One region of the Alteromonas sp. S015 genome, then DNA from elsewhere that is predicted to be linked to it. Evidence: predicted binding sites of a transcription regulator. Region 1 holds the regulator's gene; each other region holds the start of a gene.
What was found. Region 1 encodes FNR, which switches genes on or off when oxygen is low (the NO sensors DNR and NnrR bind a similar motif). Its sites were predicted from a motif close to TTGATCTAGATCAA; they were not measured.
Positions count from the first base shown of each region.

Region 2: a site for FNR is predicted at 2,285-2,298, ahead of trhP (prephenate-dependent tRNA uridine(34) hydroxylase TrhP). Genes of this name have one in related genera too.
Region 3: a site for FNR is predicted at 2,013-2,026, ahead of clpB (ATP-dependent chaperone ClpB). Genes of this name have one in related genera too.
Region 4: a site for FNR is predicted at 1,523-1,536, ahead of V7R42_RS11155 (PRC-barrel domain-containing protein). Genes of this name have one in related genera too.

Region 1 covers NZ_JAZETO010000006.1:236,239-241,049, reverse strand. Annotated here, with positions in the region: gene V7R42_RS13110 (patatin-like phospholipase family protein) at 1-90, opposite strand, end outside; gene ttcA (tRNA 2-thiocytidine(32) synthetase TtcA) at 91-1,044, opposite strand; gene uspE (universal stress protein UspE) at 1,172-2,095, opposite strand; gene fnr (fumarate/nitrate reduction transcriptional regulator Fnr) at 2,364-3,101, opposite strand; gene V7R42_RS13090 (sulfite exporter TauE/SafE family protein) at 3,147-3,806, opposite strand; gene ccoS (cbb3-type cytochrome oxidase assembly protein CcoS) at 3,793-4,023, opposite strand; gene V7R42_RS13080 (heavy metal translocating P-type ATPase) at 4,025-4,811, opposite strand, start outside.
Region 2 covers NZ_JAZETO010000005.1:91,326-96,136, forward strand. Annotated here, with positions in the region: gene V7R42_RS10915 (zinc-dependent metalloprotease) at 1-2,069, opposite strand, end outside; gene trhP (prephenate-dependent tRNA uridine(34) hydroxylase TrhP) at 2,386-3,882, shown strand; gene V7R42_RS10925 (YfhL family 4Fe-4S dicluster ferredoxin) at 3,886-4,131, shown strand; gene V7R42_RS10930 (TonB-dependent siderophore receptor) at 4,403-4,811, shown strand, end outside.
Region 3 covers NZ_JAZETO010000008.1:230,087-234,897, forward strand. Annotated here, with positions in the region: gene V7R42_RS16205 (outer membrane protein assembly factor BamD) at 1-33, opposite strand, end outside; gene rluD (23S rRNA pseudouridine(1911/1915/1917) synthase RluD) at 220-1,203, shown strand; gene pgeF (peptidoglycan editing factor PgeF) at 1,220-1,975, shown strand; gene clpB (ATP-dependent chaperone ClpB) at 2,143-4,719, shown strand.
Region 4 covers NZ_JAZETO010000005.1:147,705-152,515, reverse strand. Annotated here, with positions in the region: gene V7R42_RS11165 (rhodanese-like domain-containing protein) at 1-46, opposite strand, end outside; gene V7R42_RS11160 (ArsR/SmtB family transcription factor) at 242-553, shown strand; gene V7R42_RS11155 (PRC-barrel domain-containing protein) at 655-1,398, opposite strand; gene maoP (DUF413 domain-containing protein) at 1,591-1,947, opposite strand; gene V7R42_RS11145 (hypothetical protein) at 2,347-2,514, shown strand; gene V7R42_RS11140 (LysR family transcriptional regulator) at 2,641-3,471, shown strand; gene V7R42_RS11135 (DUF2750 domain-containing protein) at 3,545-3,895, shown strand; gene V7R42_RS11130 (DUF2789 domain-containing protein) at 4,021-4,254, shown strand; gene V7R42_RS11125 (ribonuclease J) at 4,323-4,811, shown strand, end outside.

The DNA of each region.
Region 1 (4,811 bases):
TTTAACGCCGAGTTTTTCTAGTGCTTCAATGATACCAATGTGAGTCCAGCCCCTTGCGGCACCGGCACCTAACGCAAGTCCAATTTTCATTTACTTCGGTTCCATAATGTTTATAACTTCAATAGCATTATCTTCATCACTGAAGTCCGTACTATTTTCTGTAGTAAAAGAAGGTTCATCGAACCCGATATCGCCATCTTCAACTGGGCCGTCTTGGGTAGCTATCGCTTTAAAATCATAAAGGTTGCTGTCGATTAAATGTGAAGGTGCTACGTTTTGAAGCGCACGAAACATCGACTCTATACGGCCTGGGAAGCGACGGTTCCAGTCTTGAAGCATAGCCTTTATGTTTTGGCGCTGTAGATTTTCTTGTGAACCACAAAGATTACATGGAATAATCGGAAATTCAACGGCCTGAGAATATTTCTCAATGTCTTTTTCTGTGCAGTATGCTAACGGACGAATGACGATGTGTTCACCGTTGTCGCTCACCAGTTTTGGCGGCATGGATTTTAGCTTGCCACCATGGAACATATTGAGGAAGAATGTTTCTAGCATGTCGTCGCGGTGATGACCTAATGCAATTTTAGTGGCACCAAGTTCTTTTGCTGTGCGGTACAAAATACCACGGCGCAAGCGAGAACAGAGGGAGCATGTCGTCTTTCCCTCTGGAATTTTGTCTTTAACAATCGAGTAGGTGTCTTCTTCTACAATTTTGTAGTCAACGCCAATGCTCTTTAGATATTCAGGCAAGATATGTTCTGGGAAACCAGGCTGCTTTTGATCAAGATTAACCGCAACGATATCAAAGTGAATAGGCGCAATCTTCTTTAAAAACAATAGAATATCAAGCATGGTGTAGCTGTCTTTACCGCCAGATAAGCACACCATGACTTTGTCGTTGTTTTCAATCATACCGAAATCGCCAATGGCTTTACCCACATTCCGGCGAAGTCGTTTCTGAAGTTTGTTGAAGTTGTACTTTTGCTTACTTTGCGCAGCATTTAATGGCGACGCGTCAGCACTGTTTGTGCCTAAACTCATAATTAACTAGCTTAGTTTGTGATAAAGCCACCATTATACATTAAAGCGCCTTTTCGAGACCATGCCTGTGAAGTTAATTTTGTTGGTGGCGTACCGTGTTCGCTGCTACATAAGGCTGATGTAAAGATTACACCGATAATGGTGACACAAATCCATCAGGCTTAATGGCGAGTACATCGCAATTCAGTTCGTCAATCACGTGTTCTGCAGTGTTACCAATTAGGGCCGCTGAAATACCTACACGCCCCACGGTGCCTATTACGACTAGCTCTGCATCTAGTGTTTTTGCCACTTGAGGAATGACCTTTTCTGGCAATCCTTCTCTTACTACACATTTGTTTTCAGGGATACCATACTTCAACGCGTGACTTCGCATTTCCTTTAAATGGTGATTTTTTACCGCATCGTGATAGGTATCGGGGTCGAACTCAGGCACTTCTATGGCAATGTTTAGAGGCGTTGACGGGTAGCTGTTCACCAAATTAACGTTACCTTTTAGTAAGGATGCGTAGTCATTAGCAATGAGGGTAAGTTTGTCGTTTAGTGCGGCGTGTTCATCGTCTTCGCTGCCTACGTTTACCGCAGCAATAATCTCTCCGCCTTCTGGCCAGCCGTGCTCTTTAACGAGCAGCACGGGGCGAGGGCACTTACGCATTAAATGCCAGTCTGTAGGCGTGAAAATGACAGAAGCAAGATCGTCGTGCTTTTTGGTTGCCTTTACCACTATATCGATCTGGTTGTTTAGGGTGTAGTAAATGATCGACTCATACGCACGATTATTCCACTCTACAACTATGTCAGTTTCTGTGAACCCTTGTTCTCTTAAGTGGGTCGCTAACCATTTAGCGTGCTCTTTCGTTACCGCATCGCGCATTGACTCGCGTTCATCGGGGCTAAGCATCGTCGCCATATCATAAGATAAATCATAAACCACCATCATAGCGATAACTGAAGCGCCCGTTTTTGAAGCGAGTTCATAAGCTCGGCTAAGTGCAGGTTGGTTATCGCGCTCGGCATCTACCACGGCCAGAATTCGTTTACACTCAATCATAACGTCCCCTTAACTACGAAACTTAGTAGCGGCTGTCCAAATCGATGTTCTTTAACAAATAGCTCATAATAACTATAATCGACATTGTGAAAAACGTAAGTTGTTTTAGATCAAGAATTTTACAAGCCAGTTATTAAGCATTGATATTTATGTTCATTAAACACATAGAGGGGCGGAAAGGGATAGACGTTAGAAGGAGCTGAATGTTACAAAACGTTATTGCATAAAAAAGCGCGCATTACGCGCGCATTGTCGAGACAAAAAAACATCATCCGCAGACAACGCTTGGACCGTTTAGCGCTGCTAATTTAGTGTTGAGTAGATCGAAATCTACAATAGTGATTAGTTTTCCGTCCACTTTTATGATGTTGTCTTTTTGAAAACGACTTAACAGACGACTAATGGTTTCTATCGTCAATCCTAAATAGTTTCCAATTTCGTTACGCGTCATGGTTAAGTGGAATTCTCTGTGCGAAAAACCACGCTCCTCAAAGCGCTGCGACAAATGTGAAATGAAGTACAATAGACGCTCTTCGGCAGTGCGCTTGTTTAAAAGCATGATCATGTCGTGATCTTGTTTTATTTCCGCGCTCATGAAGCTCATAATCTGGTGGCGAAGCTTTGGAAATTGTACTGACATTTCGTCGAGGGTTTCGTAGGGCAGTTCACAGACCATGGCGGTTTCTAAGGCAGAGGTATAACTTTGATGTCTGTTTTCCCGTAAGGCATCAAAACCAATAATGTCACCAGGAAAATGGAAGCCTGTAATCTGTTCTTCACCTTCAGTATTAGTTACGAAAGATTTAAATGAGCCAGTTCTCACAGCGAATAGAGAACGGAACTTATCGCCAGTTTGAATAAGCGTATCACCTTTGTGAAGCGGCTTTTTACGCTCGATTATATCGTCAAGAGACTCAATTTCTGTCTTGTTTAACGCCACCGGTAAACATAAGTGACTAAAACTACAGTTTTGACAGTGAATAGAAAATTGGCTTCCTTTGCTCATAATGCACGCTCTCTAAAAGAATACCGGACAATAATACACCCATTTTTAAACGATTGCTTCATGAATAACATAAGCGGCATATATTGCCATCATTACTGCAATTATTTGTCTAAAATGATGGTGCTGAAAACTACGCATAATATATTGGCTGCCAGCGCTTGCAGCGAGCAAGGTGGGTAATGTACCTAAACCGAAGAAAAACATAGTAGCAGCACCTTCAAGCGCATTACCCGCTGCCAGTGACCAAGTCAGTGTTGAATACACGAGTCCACAAGGCAACCAGCCCCAGATAAACCCATAAGGTATGGCACTAAAAGGAGTTTTGAACGGCAAAAAGCGCTTAGATAACGGCTGGAGTTTGGAAAAGAGTCCTTTACCTGCATTTTCAAGTAGCGCTAAGCCTGTCCACCACTTGCCCAAATAGCAGGCTAACAGAAGCAACATAACTCCGCTAAGTAGAGAAAGGGCATAGTTGGCAAGGGGGATATAGTCTGCTGCTATTTTTCCAAGTGCTCCGGTCATTGCGCCAGCGATGGTATAGCTCACTATACGCCCCATGTTATAGGCAAGGGTATAGGGCAGTGCTGAAGCGCCTTTAGGCGATACCATCCTGAGCGCCGCGACTATTCCACCGCACATACCTACACAGTGCACACCGCCTGCTAAGCCAATTAGAAAGGCCGAGAAGTAATTAATCCCTTCCATGTGGCGCTTGGCTTTTATCTATTTTACTGTCTTGCAGTTGCTTGCGTTGCTCAGCGAGCTTTTTTTCTTCAGGCGGAAGATCATCGTCAAACAGTATGCTGTAACCCTGACGGTCTAAGTCTTCAAATTGATTGGTTTTCACCGCCCAAAAGAATATCACGATAGCAACGGCAACGATAATGATGGCGATTGGAATCAATACGTAAATAATACTCATGCTATTTGCTCAAAAGTCGCGTTGAGTTTGTAACTACAATAATACTGCTTAACGACATACCAACAACAGCCATCCATGGAGAAAGTAGTCCAGATACGGCGAAAGGTAAGATCAAGACGTTGTAACCTACCGACCAACCAATATTTTGCCTTATTTTTTGCTTCACTTGATGCGCAGTTCGAATAAGTTCTGGCACAGAAAGCAACTGATCGCCAAGTAATATCACGTCGGCGGCAGTTTTAGCCACGTCGGTGGCATTACCCACTGCAATCGCCACATCAGCACTGGCAAGAACAGGCGCGTCGTTGATACCGTCACCCATCATCATCACTTTGGCACCAGATTGCTGCATAGCTTGAACGGTTTCGTACTTTTGCTCTGGTGTTAGGCCACCTTTAGCCGTCGAAATAGGCAGTGTTGCGGTAAGCGCGTTAACGTTTTGTTGTGTGTCACCACTCAAAACGGCAAGGGTATGGCTTGTAGCTAATATATCGAGCGTTTCTTGCGTATCTTCTCTCAGCGTATCCTTCACTTCATACGCCGCCATAATATGTCCCTTAACCGTAAGAAACACGTTAGCTGAAGGGAAGTCATCAATGAGTTTTAGCTGTGATTCGTTAACGCTGAATGCTGCAGAACCCATAGAAAACAACGTGTCATTGATTTCACCACTGATACCGCCTCCTGGTGTGACGTTAAAATTAGTCACTTTGTGAAGAGGGCATTCGCTAGAATCGACACTACCGCGAGAGGCCTTATTTTCGCTAAGGGCTATTTTCTCGCTAAGG
Region 2 (4,811 bases), on a different contig from region 1:
AATAGCAACTCAAACGCGAAGTTAGATGCCGAAGCAGCGGCAGAAACAGGGTCTAACATTAAGCCCATTTTGCCCTTGAAGTGCTCGCGAGTAACGTCATCACCGTATGCGGTGGGTGGAATAAGGGCTAGTACCGATTCAGGTATAGTCAGGTAATCAGCGGTGGTGGCAGTAATTAACTGCTGCATGGCGCGCTGCTGCACAGCTGTTGCTACAAACTGCTGGCCCTGTGCCTTGGTGTAGTCACCTTTGCGCTCGTATTCATATACCAAGCCGCCTACTTGCTTTGCAACGGCTTCTAACTGATAACGGTGGAGTAAGTAAATAGGCACTAGAGCATTTTCAAGCGAGGATAAACTGCTGTTTGGGCTTAAGGTGTCTAAACCTAAATTGGCTAACGCCAGTTCGCGCACTTGTGAAATTTCATCGAAGGCATCTAGCGGATTACTACCGTTTTCCCACATATGGCCGTTTGCTGATGCGTGACGACTGCTGCGGGTATCTGGGTCTGACTTAAAGCTTAAACCCTCATTACGGCCTTTTACGATAATTTTTGCCAAGGCTTCGGTTGCCTCTACGTCGCTGGCAAAGTCTTGATAGCCATACGCTACAGCATGAATGTCCCATGTACCAATACCTTTATCATAAGCACCTTCCAGGCTAATTTTGCCATTTTTAATACTAATTTTGGGGTGAGGATAATCCATTACCGACGCACGGTTATTTTCACTCGCCGCAAAGTTGTGGGCTATACCCAATGTGTGCCCTACTTCGTGGGCTGAAAGCTGCCTAATGCGGTCTAAAGCCATTTCTTGCTGTGCAGTGGTGTCGGTGTTGCCGTCCTTAAAAGGGCTGGTTAGGCCAAGGGCAATTAAATAATCTTGTCTTACACGCAGTGAACCAAGTGTAACGTGACCTTTAATAATTTCCCCCGTACGCGGGTCAACAACCGACGAACCATAAGACCAGCCGCGCGTTGCGCGATGTACCCAGTTTATGACGTTGTAGCGCACGTCCATGGGGTCGGCCCCCTCGGGCAGTACTTTCACCTGAAACGCATCTTTATAACCTGCAGCTTCATAGGCTTGATTCCACCAGCTCGCTCCTTCTTTAAGCGCGGTCATAACCGGTTCTGGAATACCAGGGTCTAGGTAATACACTATAGGCTCTACTGCTTCGCTCATTGCAGCGTGCGGGGTTTTCTTGTGTAAACGATGACGGGTAATAAAACGCTGTTCGGTAGGCTCGCTGATCGGCGTTGAATAATCAAAGTAACTGAACTTCCAATAGCCTGAGTATGGGTGGTACGCTCGGGGCGTATAGTTGTCGTCAGGCAGTGCCACAAACGAATGATGTAAGTGCACCGACAAACTTTCTGGATCGGGCGCAACTTGCTGCACGTATTCGCCCGGTTTTTTACCAGCAAAAGTGACTAAAGCTTCTAATTCAGTATTCTTTTCAAAGCCTTTTGTTTTAGGTAAGTAAACACCGCTTCGCATTTTATCAACGCTGAAGCTACCTTGGTTGGTGCGCGCCATACGGTTTCCTATACCGTGAATATCACTTAACAGAAAAGGCGTATAGTCGATAAGGCTAGCTCCGTCGCTTTTTGCTACCAGCGTAAAACCGGCAATAACTGAATCAGCGAAAGCTTCATTAATGCTCTGTTTTTCAGCATCGCTGCCATGAGTTGCGCGGTATTTGGTATTGTGCTGCTTTAATAAAAGCTTATTACCAAATTTTTCAAAGCTTACTAAACGCGTATTGCCTAGCTGGCCACGATCAAGGCCGATATCATTAGAGCCCACACCGTAGGGCAAGCTGCTTTGAAACAAATACTCGGCGTTGCTTGTTGGCACTGCCAAGTAAACTTTGTCGCTTTCATCGTCATAATAAACGGGGATCAACCCGTCTTTTTTAATCATTTCACTGGTGAATTCACCAATACTTGGCAACGCAGCCAAAGCTGAAGAGGTAGACACGACAAACAGTATCGTAATCGCAATGGCCGATTGACCCGATGCTTTTACCCGTCGCGCCGCTTTTTGAAAAATGTTCAATTGCAGCATGCAGTTAGTCCTTATTATTGTGAATTTCTAGCCTACCCTATGTGTCGGCTTTTGCCCATGGCAGTTCATCGTTTTAATAGGCTGTTTTTGGTTGAGCTGTGAACAGGCTGGACTTTTACTAATTGAGTTATGCACTAAGGCGGCATCTGTAATAAATGAAATTGCTAGCCTCCGTACTGCTAACGCGCTTACAAACGTAAGCAATGATGAATTATTTGATCTCGGTCAAAGCCAGGCTTCGTTTGGCTTGTTGAGGTATGTTGCGGCTTATAGAATCCGCCGCCTTGTTTAAAGCGTCTAGTAGCGGTTTTTATCTATGACTTCAAAATTATCACCTAATCGCAGCTCTTCTAACCTACATGAAGACTCAGCTTCAACATTGCCAAACCAAACGTTAATCGCGCCAGAGCTGCTTGCACCTGCAGGCAGCTTGCGCAACATGCGCTACGCCTTTGCCTATGGCGCTGATGCTGTTTATGCTGGGCAGCCACGCTACTCGCTTCGCGTAAGAAATAACGAATTCAGCCTTGAGAACTTAGCGATAGGCATAAAAGAAGCACACGCTCTAGGTAAAAAGTTCTACATAGTAAGCAACATTGCTCCCCACAACAGTAAGCTACGCACTTACTTAAAAGATATTTCACCAGTAATTGCTATGAAGCCCGATGCGTTAATTATGTCAGACCCAGGACTGATTATGATGGTGCGCGACGCCTTCCCTGAAATGCCTATTCATTTAAGTGTACAGGCCAATGCGGTGAACTACGCCACGGTGAAGTTTTGGCAGAATCAAGGCATAGAGCGCGTTATTTTGTCCAGAGAGCTCTCTTTGGAAGAAATTGAAACTATTCGCGAGCATGTTCCAGACATGGAATTGGAAGTGTTTGTGCATGGCGCGCTTTGTATGGCGTATTCGGGACGCTGCTTATTGTCTGGATATATGAATAAACGCGATCCGAATCAAGGCACTTGTACCAATGCTTGTCGATGGTCTTACGATGTTAATACAGGCAAGGAGAACGAAACTGGCGACATCGTTCAAGCCAGCGAAATTGATAAGGCAGTTACAACGCCTCAAGTGGTAATTCCTACCCTTGGTGAAGGCTCGCCAAGCTCCCAAGTGTTCATGTTAGAAGAAAAGGAAAAGCCTGGTGAACTGATGCCAGCTTTTGAAGACGAACATGGCACGTATATTATGAATTCTAAAGATCTGCGTGCCGTGCAACATGTAGACAAGTTAACCCAAATGGGCGTGCATAGTTTAAAAATAGAGGGCCGCACTAAATCACATTACTACTGTGCCCGAACCGCACAAGTTTATCGCAAAGCAATTGACGACGCGGTAGCAGGAAAGCCATTCGATAGTGCGTTAATGGGAAGCTTGGAAACCTTGGCCCACCGAGGTTATACCGAAGGGTTCTTGCGTCGCCATGCGCACCAAGCCTATCAGAACTATGAGTATGGTCACTCGGTTAGCAATAAACAGCAATTTGTGGGTGAAGTAATAGGTCGTTGCGAAGCTACTGGGTTTGCAATTATTGGTGTAAAAAACAAATTCTGTGTGGGTGACTCGCTAGAGTTGATGACGCCAAGCGGTAACATCACCTTCACTCTCAGTGAGATGCTGGATAAGAAAAACCATCCTATCACCGATGCCAAAGGTTCCGGACACCAAGTAAGAATACCGCTACCTTATACTGTGGATCTAGATTTTGCCCTATTGCTGCGAAACCTAGATGAGGGTGTTGATACCCGCAACCCGTTTCGCAAAACGAAAAATGCCGCAGACTCTGCAAGCATGAGTAAGGCATAACGCATGGCGCTGCATATTCTTGATAGTTGTATTAACTGCGACATGTGCGAGCCAGAATGCCCCAATACCGCTATAAGCGTGGGCAACAAAGTGTATGAAATAGACCCTTTGCGCTGTACGGAATGCGTGGGGCATTACGATGCGCCTACTTGCGTAGCGGTATGCCCTATTGATGTGGTTAAGCCAGACCCTAAAAATAAAGAGTCCTTAGATGAGTTAGCCGAAAAGTTTGTTCGTTTAACCCGGTAACATTATAGGCTTAAGCGAACTTTTGCATACATTAGAAAAAGCGTGACGCTAAAGCCATGGTTTTAGTCCGAAATACACGTAACCGAGTGAGTAAATCAGCCAACCAAAAAAGCAAATGGTAATTATTATCATTTGCTTTAGAGGGTTTTATTTTGGTAAGTTAAGGAAGACGTTATGTCACAGCCTAGCCCCCCTATTTCAGCAACTCATTACTAAAGAGATAAAAAATGATGAAAAGAGTGGCGGAAAACACATTTCTACTTGGACGTTTATGAATAAAGCACTTTTAAGCACACTCGTAACTGCATCGATTTACGGTTCGTTCGTTCCCGTTACGCAAGGACAAACTCAAGAAAGCCCAAATAACCCCACGCTAAGTAAAAAATCCTCGATTGAAAAAGAAGACATTGAGATTATTCGAGTTACCGGCACTAACCAGTCTCGCTACATTATTGACGCTAAAGATGGTGCTACTGATTTAGCGCTTTCTTTTCTAGAAAATCCTCGTAACGTTACACTTATACCTGAACAACTGGTTTTAGACAGAAAAATTACCACGCTTGATGAAGCGCTTCGAAATGCACCAGGCGTAAGTGCTGGCGACGGTTTCGGCGGAACAAACGATGACTTTTTTATGCGCGGCTTCAGACGGAATGCAGTCTATCGCAACGGCTTTAAAA
Region 3 (4,811 bases), on a different contig from region 1:
TAAAACGGGGGCCAGTAGACGAAATGATTTCATAATAATTCTTTTTTCCTGCTAAACAGTTTTAATACTTCGCTGTCTAAGCTCATGTGTTAAACAACAACACTTTAATTGCATTCTAACGCACTAACGATAAGAAAAACCATACAAAAACGTAAACAAGGCAGTGTACAGCGTGAATACTTGTTATAATACCCTTTTTTAGACGCAATCAATGGTGTTATGACACAGTCGCCGAACACAATACAATTAGAAGCTTCAACGGAAGCTGCGCATTTTGGCTTACGGTTAGATCAGGTTTTGGCTGATTTGTTCCCTGAATATTCCCGTTCTAAGTTAAAAACTTGGATTCAAGAGGGGAATGTCTCTGTAAACGGTGACGTAATCACCGTGCCTCGCCACAAAATGCAAATGGATGAACTCGTTACTGTACAGGCCGAAATGGACGTACAGGTTACAAGCGAAGCACAAGACATCGCGCTAAATATTGTTTATGAAGATGAGCATATTTTAGTCATAAACAAACCTGCTGATTTGGTCGTGCATCCGGGGGCCGGGAACCCAAGCGGTACGGTATTGAATGCGTTACTTAATCATTGCCCGGAAATAGATAAAGTACCGCGAGCTGGTATTGTGCACCGACTCGATAAAGATACCACTGGGTTGATGGTAGTGGCAAAAACAATACCTGCGCAAACACACCTTGTCGACCAATTGCAGCGTCGGGAAATGAGTCGTGAATACGAAGCCGTTGCCTTAGGAACAATGGTTGCTGGTGGTATTGTAGATGCGCCTATTGGTCGACACGCCACAAAACGTACGCACATGGCAGTTCGCGAGATGGGCAAACCTGCAGTAACGCATTATCGCGTTATTGAAAAGTTCCGCGCGTATACGCACCTGCGTTTGAAGCTTGAAACTGGCCGTACCCACCAAATTCGTGTTCATATGGCCCATATTAAGCACCCATTGCTAGGTGATCAGGTTTATGGCGGACGCCCTCGTTTACCTAAAGGCGCCTCTGAGGAATTTATCGCCGCTCTTCGTGGTTTCCAGCGTCAGGCATTGCACGCCGCTCAACTCTCACTGTTTCATCCTGAAACGGAAGAGTGGATGACATGGAAAGCACCTCTCCCTCAAGATATGCAGGACTTACTCAAAGCCGTGAAAAAGGACACCGCGGAAAATCCACAAGATATGCTTTAAGCAGGGAGTAAGACTTGTGACATTGTCCGCTGCAAATTCACCTAATTCATCCACGCTGGAATTCATTACGCCAGCGTGGTCATGCCCTTCTAACGTTGTTGCTTATACAACGACAAGAGCAGGAGGCACGAGCATCGGTGATTTTGCAGGCTTGAACGTTGGGGCTCACGTGGGTGATGACCTTCTATTAGTTAAAGCCAATAGAAGCTTAATCCCACACAGCGAAAAAATCACGTGGTTAGAGCAAGTTCACAGTAATCGTGTGGTGTCACTTCCTAGCGTAGATACAATGGCCGATGCATCCTATTCTGCGTCGAAATCACATTGTTGTGCGGTCATGACCGCAGATTGTGTGCCTATACTTTTATGTGATGAAAGTGGTCAAGAAGTCGCCGCAGTTCACGCGGGTTGGAAAGGGCTTGAAAGTTACATTATCAAGAATACTATGTCGCGTTTTAAGTGTGGACCAAATAAACTTATAGCTTGGATAGGGCCTGCAATCAGTGGTAGTTGTTATGAGGTTGATGCTTTATTAGCTAGTAAGTTTCGTCATATAGACGGCGCCGTAGCCAAAAGCAGTAATAAAGGGAAGTATTTACTAGATTTGCCGCTAGTGGCGCAGGTGCAATTGCAACAAGAAGGCGTTGAGAACGTTACCCAAAGCAATCTATGTACATACTCTGACGAGCCGCGCTTTTATTCTCATCGCAGAGCAACACATCAAAATAAGCGCTCGACGGGACGCATGGTGAGCGTGATAGGTATTCTTTGATACTATTCATTTGCCAACGTTAAACCCTGCAAAATGTTTGCGCTAAATCAAAGTCGCGTCACTATTTATTGTCTTTTTGCCTAACTTTTTAATCTCGTACTTGAATCGCAATTGTACAGCCTACATAAATAGAACATAAATAATTGTTCATTTATTAGGTTGAGATTATGAGATTAGACAGATTTACCAGTAAATTTCAGCTCGCAATATCCGATGCTCAATCACTCGCATTGGGGCGAGATCATCAATACATTGAACCTGTTCATTTAATGACTGCCATGCTAAATCAGCAGGGTGGTTCAGTGCGCCCATTGCTTGACCAAGCAAAAATCAATGTAAATGCGCTACGCTCAGCGCTAAGCCAAGCTATTGAGCGCCTACCTCGTATTGAAGGTATTGGGGGCGATGTTCAATTAAGTAAAGACAGTGGCATTTTGCTAAATCTTTGCGACAAGATAGCGCAGCAGCGAAAAGACGAATATATCACCTCGGAAATATTCGTCTTGGCGGCGCTACAAGATAAAGGGCGGCTGGGAGAAATTCTTAAAAGCCTGAATATCAATAAAGAGGCCATTGAAAGCGCGATAGACGATATGCGTGGTGGCCAAAAAGTGACGGACCCTAATGCAGAAGACGTGCGCCAGGCCCTTGAAAAATATACTACTGATTTAACTGAGCGAGCTGAGCAAGGCAAGCTTGACCCCGTGATAGGGCGTGATGACGAAATTCGCCGTACCGTTCAAGTGCTGCAGCGCAGAACCAAAAATAACCCAGTACTCATTGGTGAGCCGGGTGTGGGTAAAACGGCGATTGTTGAAGGTTTGGCTCAGCGCATCATTAACGGAGAAGTGCCTGAAGGGTTGAAGAATAAGCGTGTTCTTGCCCTAGATATGGGGGCGTTGGTGGCGGGGGCTAAATACCGCGGTGAGTTTGAAGAGCGTCTTAAAGCTGTGCTTAATGAGCTGGCTAAAGAAGAAGGTCGCGTCATTCTGTTTGTTGATGAACTGCACACCATGGTAGGCGCTGGCAAAGGCGATGGTGCAATGGATGCGGGCAATATGTTAAAGCCAGCGTTAGCGCGTGGCGAACTTCACTGCGTTGGCGCAACCACGCTAGACGAATATCGCCAATATATTGAAAAAGACGCAGCGCTTGAACGTCGTTTTCAAAAAGTATTGGTTGAAGAACCAAGTGTGGAAGACACCATTGCCATTCTTCGAGGCCTCAAAGAACGTTATGAATTACATCATTCGGTAGATATCACCGACCCTGCAATTGTCGCAGCGGCAAGTTTGTCACACCGTTATATTAGTGACCGTCAATTGCCTGATAAAGCCATTGACCTTATCGATGAAGCCGCGTCCAGCATTCGTTTGCAAATAGACTCGAAGCCTGAAGATATGGACCGCTTAGAGCGTCGTATTATCCAGCTTAAACTGGAAGAGCAGGCACTTGCTAAAGAAACCGACGACGCCAGCCACAAGCGCCTTGAAATGATTGAACTAGAGCGCGAGCAAGCAGAAGCCAAGTATTCAGAGCTAGAAAAAGTGTGGCTGGATGAAAAAGATGCCATGCAAGGAACCCAAACCATCAAGGGAGAGCTTGAACAAGCAAAGTTAGATTTGGAAATTGCCCGACGCGCGTCTGATTTAAATCGTATGTCGGAGCTTCAATATGGACGTATTCCTGAGCTTGAAGCAAAGCTAGAGCAAGCGGCTGAAAACGAAACGCGTGAGACTACGTTACTTAAGAACAAAGTGACGGACATTGAAATTGCTGATGTGCTATCACGTTGGACAGGGATACCCGTAGCGCGAATGCTTGAGGGCGAGCGCGAAAAGTTGTTGCGTATGGAAGACGTGCTTCACAAACGGGTTGTTGGACAAGAAGAAGCGGTTGAAGCGGTATCAAACGCCATCCGCCGTTCACGTGCTGGGCTTGCCGATCCAAATCGGCCAATTGGTTCATTCCTGTTTTTAGGGCCAACGGGCGTGGGCAAAACTGAGCTCTGCAAAGCCTTGGCCGGCTTTATGTTCGATACTGAAAATGCCATGATACGCATCGATATGTCTGAGTTTATGGAGAAACACTCGGTAGCTCGTTTAGTAGGTGCGCCTCCTGGCTACGTTGGCTATGAAGAAGGTGGTTACTTAACTGAAGCGGTGCGCCGTAAACCGTACTCTGTAATATTATTGGACGAAGTGGAAAAGGCGCATCCAGACGTATTTAACATTCTGCTTCAGGTGTTGGATGACGGTAGACTAACAGATGGACAGGGGCGCACGGTAGATTTCAAAAATACGGTTGTGATCATGACGTCAAACTTAGGTTCAGACATCATTCAAGATAAGCACAACGAAAGTCAGTACGACGATATGAAAGCGTCGGTAATGAATGTAGTCGGGCAACATTTCAGACCAGAGTTCATAAACCGCGTAGATGATATCGTGGTGTTCCATCCATTAGGGAAAGAGCAAATTAAGTCTATTGCCAAAATTCAGCTTGCTTCTCTTCGCGCAAGGCTTGCAGAAAAAGGGTACAAACTCACTCTTTCTAGTGCTGCAATGGATAAATTGGCCGACGCGGGCTTTGACCCTGTATTTGGTGCCCGTCCGCTTAAACGGGCAATACAAGTACAGGTAGAAAACCCACTTGCGCACCAATTGCTTGCTGGTGAGTTGGTGCCGGAATCAACTATACGCATTGATGCGGATGACAGCGGACTTTTCGTCGTCAGTAGTTAACACGAAAGGGCACTGGAAACAGTGCCTTTTTTAATGCCGGTGTAATTCGAAGCAGGCCATCCTTTGGTAATCCATAGGAAAAGGCGTATGTG
Region 4 (4,811 bases), on a different contig from region 1:
AGTTCACGTCAATGTTTTCTATTCGTGTTTTGATGTCTATAAGCATATTTTTCTCTGTAACCTTAATTTGGTTAAGCTAAACTATAAATAAGGTAAATCTAATTTATGGGCGTAGGCGTAATAATACAATGTAAAATACAGGAGTTCGTCGCATAAATTGGCAGGTCGGCAAAATGTTTTATACTTTAGTATAGTAAATGGCTAAATTGGTGCCGAAATACTTTACAAATAGAGAGTGCTTATGTCCGAGGATATGGTAATAGGTTCAGATGATATAATGGAACACGCTGCGGAAGCCGAAATCTTCCTGAAGCAGTTCGCGAATAAAACGCGCCTCATGGTGCTTTGTTCGTTACTAAAGGAGGAAAAATCGGTAACCGAACTTCTCGAAGTTATTAGCGTTTCGCAGCCAGTAATTTCTCAGCACCTTGCGCTACTGCGAGAATCAAAGATGGTAGCTACAAGAAGGGAAGGTCAAACTATTTACTACCGCTTAGCAGACGAGCGCGTTAAGCGTCTAATTGCTTTGATGTACGAATTTTTCTGCGAGTAATCTTTTCTTTGTATCTTCAGTTACAATGTCCGCCTTTATCAACGGACATTGTAAAGTTTCTTACCAAAAATCGCCAACAGTGGCATTTTTCGGTTGTTAATTTACGTTTTTTTCAATTGCTCGCAAAGCATAGACACGTACCCTTCTTCAGATATTTTTTCACTTTCCACTTCAGGTCTATCAACCAATTCGTCGTGACTTAAATTCACGACTACGCTGTGCGCCGCCCAGTCGATACTCTTAATATCACTAGGTAGAAGCGCGAGGTGTTTACCACCCGGAAGCCAGTTGTTGGTATCTACCACTAACATAATTATCTCCCAGCTCTCGGTATCAATAACGAAGTTACTAATGTGGCCCACGTTATCAGTGGTTGTAGCTACCTCATATCCACCGACTTCGCCTACTGCTCTTAGGTGGTTGGTGTTTTTTTTCGGGTGTTCAGTTTCAGACTCTTCAGCGTGTTGTAGTTCGACCAGTTCATTCGGATGAGCGAACTCCCCCCATGCTCCTGGTCCAATCCAATAGTATCCGTAACCAAAATATTTGAAGAGATTTTCTTCGTATTCACGTGACACAGGTTTATGTTCATCAATAGAGGGGCTGTTTTTTAATGTATCAACTGTCATATTGATATGAACAGACTCACTATCTTCATCTAGTTGCGTGACAGATATAGGTGATATTACTACTTTGCGGCTAAGTGGTAGCCACGTATTGGTATCTGCGACCAGGTAGCGAACTGTGAAGGTTTCATCGTCGAAAAGGATATCGCGGATGCCGCCCACTTTGTCATCAATGGCATGTATAGAAAAGTGAGTAAGCTGTTTTGAACTAATTATCATCGTTGCGCCTCCTTTGCATGGGCTTGTTATTCAGAATGAAATGCATGATTCACTGCACATCGCTCTGTATTACTACTAAGTGTAGACAGTCCTTAATATTTCTTCATTTTGTTCTTGTCTGACGTTGATTGAGATCATTTGTTCAATTACTAAAAAGCTCGCCGGAGCGAGCTTTTTAGCAATGATGTAGCATTATGCTACATCGAATTCTTCATCAGTATAATCTTCATCATAGTCTGACTGGTTACTTGCACTGCTGTGAAGGGTGTAGAAGTGTTTTTTGCCCCTAGCTAATCTCACGTATTTCGCCCAGGCTTTTTCTAGGTTATTGCTAGCCTCAACTTTACCAGTAACGAATTCGACAAAATGTCTCTCATCATCACTTTCAGGCGATAGCTCGCCGTTTTCTAGTCCTAGCAATGTTTTGCCGTAGTGGGTTAAAAGATCGGCTTCAGTAATGCTGAAGTCACCTGATTTACGAAAACCGTATGGAAACTTCTGACGGTCAATGTAAGGTTTTGCAGATTGTCGAATAGCTAAACTTTTCATGTTGTACCCAACGTAATGTTTTGTTCAGCGCACTTTTAAGATAATTAAAAACGAAGATAAAACAAAAGATTTTTCTCTTATCAATAAAAAATTTTTAACGGGTAAAAAAACTATGAGGCCTCTTGGGTTTTATTTGAGAATTATCCTAGCGAATGACATTACTGGAATTGCATTAACCTTTCCTAAATATTTGTAAATAATTGATATATTTTTTTATTTTGGTATTACTATCTGAAACCGTATCGCGGCGACATGGGCGTTAGGCAGAAGTATGCAGAGAATCTATGAAATCGTTGTTCGGAATAATCAAAAATTCTTATCGCTACGATGATTAAAATTCGTTTTCTATTTTTTCGCTTACGTTAATAATTAAAGTGTGTTAACAACCTAGAGAAGTCAATGAGTAAAGACTATCGTTACCAGCGTGATGAATGGGACTCGGTAGAAGAGGAAGATTTTCACGCTAAAAAGCCAAATTCCAAACGTCAAAGTACAGTAAAGGAAAAACAGAAGCGTGACCTGCAACGCCGTGATAAACAGCGTCGCCTGCACCAAGAAGAGTATTAATTCAACGAGTTGGTGAAATTTTAGTAAAGCGTACCGTTTATAGCGGTGCGCTTCTGTGCTTTTGTGTTTACTTGCCGTATTATCTGTGTCAATTTAGAGCTACTTTGATTCGGTTGTACAACAAGCATGGATATACGCTTTCTCACCACCTTTATAGAGGTGGCTAAAACTCGTCACTTTGGTAAAGCGGCAGAAAACCTTTACCTCACTCAATCAGCCGTCAGTGCGCGCATTAAGCTACTTGAAGAGTATTTTCATACCACGCTTTTTATCAGGCAACGCAACAGTATACAGCTCACGCAATCTGGTGAGAAACTTCTGCCTTACGCCAAACAATTGTGCGCAACGCTAAACGAAGCAAAGCAAGAACTTCAAATTCAATCCTCTGAATACGTGGTTTGCGGCGCAACACAGTTAGCGAGCGAATTGCTATTGCCTCAGATGCTCAGTCATTTACACAATACGTTTCCAGATTGGTCAGTAAAGGCTGAAGTACTCACCTTAGACACGCTGTCTAGACAATTGCACGAACGAGTGACCGACCTGTCTTTCTCCACTGAACCATTGAAATCTGAAGAAGTAAACAGCGATGTGCTGCTTGAGCAAGATTTAGCGCTATATAAAATTGGGCAGATATCAGAGACAATTGATGCGGCCGATTTTGTGGCTATCGATTGGGGAACAAAAGCAAGAGATTGGTTGCTTACTGCTTATCCTCAACTTCGAGATGCAAAGTTAAGAACCAATTCGTTGAATCTTGCACTTAATAATTTGCAAAGCGAGGGTGGTATTGCCGTATTACCTACCAATGTTGAGAGTCAGCTGCCTGATAGTGTGAAAGTGACCAAAATTGAAACGTTAGAAAACGTATCGTTTAAGGTTTATGTGCACAGCATGAAGCAAGTCAGACGAGTGGGTCTAGCGGAGATAATAGAAAGCGTTTCTAAAGCATGTTAACCGCTTCCAATAAATGTACCCACTGTGCCTAATTTTAAAGGCATGTAAATAGCAAAATTTAAGAGAGAATTTTATGTCACAATTACATCCTTTATTGGAGAAAAACGCATTTCAACGATTAGAAGCTAGCCTTGCAACGATAAAAACTGAAGAGAAACTCTTCATTCTTAAAGACGAGCACGGCTGCGTTATGCTAACTACCGATGAGGAAGATGGGGTCCCAGTTTGGCCTGATGCTGAGCTTGCACTACTATGGGCAACCGAAGACTGGGCGCACTGTGAAGCGATGGAATTAAGTACTGAAGAGTTTCTTAGCAAGTGGGTACCAGGCATGACGCAAGATGAATTAATGGTCATTGTATGTCCTGTGCCCGCTGAAGAAGGAGAGGTGATAACGCCAGAAGAGTTTGCTGAGTACCTTTAACATGTGATCTCAAGGGCAGTGCCAGGGGTAACTATTCATTAAGCCGATAGGGCACAAAAGCGTTAGGTAAGTATGACGTATATGGCGTTTTGCCTTGCCCTTAATTAATAACCCAAGGAGGCGTTATGTTTACTGAGCAACCCACAATGAATAGTCTATTTAGCCAACTCGGTTTAGGTAGTTCAGACGAAGAAATTGCTGAATTTTTTGAAACACATCGAGGGCTGAATAAGAGCCAACATCTTCATGAAGCGCCTTATTGGAATGAAAGTCAGTCTGCATTTTTAAAGGATGCCATTGTTGAAGACGCTGCGTGGGCCGAAGTGATAGACCAACTTAATGCTGAATTGCACGAATGATGTCACCTCCTTTGTAGAGTAAAATACCAAGATCCTTTTCAACGCTTTGAGATAAGGTAATAGCCATTTTGTTACAGCCATCTGCTGATGATTTGTGGTTTGTTCCGTTAGGCGGAACAGGCGAAATCGGTATGAACCTCAACTTATACGGTCACAATGGTGAATGGTTAATGGTTGATTGTGGTGTTTCTTTTGATGAACCCCTTGTTCCAGATTATAAAAACGGCACCCAAGCTTCGGACGAGAGTGCATTCAAAGCGACTACGCATCGTGTTGTTGCTCCAGATCCTTCATTTATAGTTAAGCAAAAAGATGCACTGGCTGGCATTGTTATTACTCACGCTCATGAAGATCATGTTGGCGCTATCCCTTATCTTTGGGAGCGCTTCCAAGCGCCAATTTATACCACGTCTTTTACAGCCGAAGTGTTAAGACGAAAGTTAGCAAAAAGCAAACTGGCAAACCGCATTGCTATTATTGAGGTAGATTCAGGTGATACCAAGCAAATTGGACCTTTTAACGTTAACTGGTTTGCAATAACTCATTCGCTTCCAGAA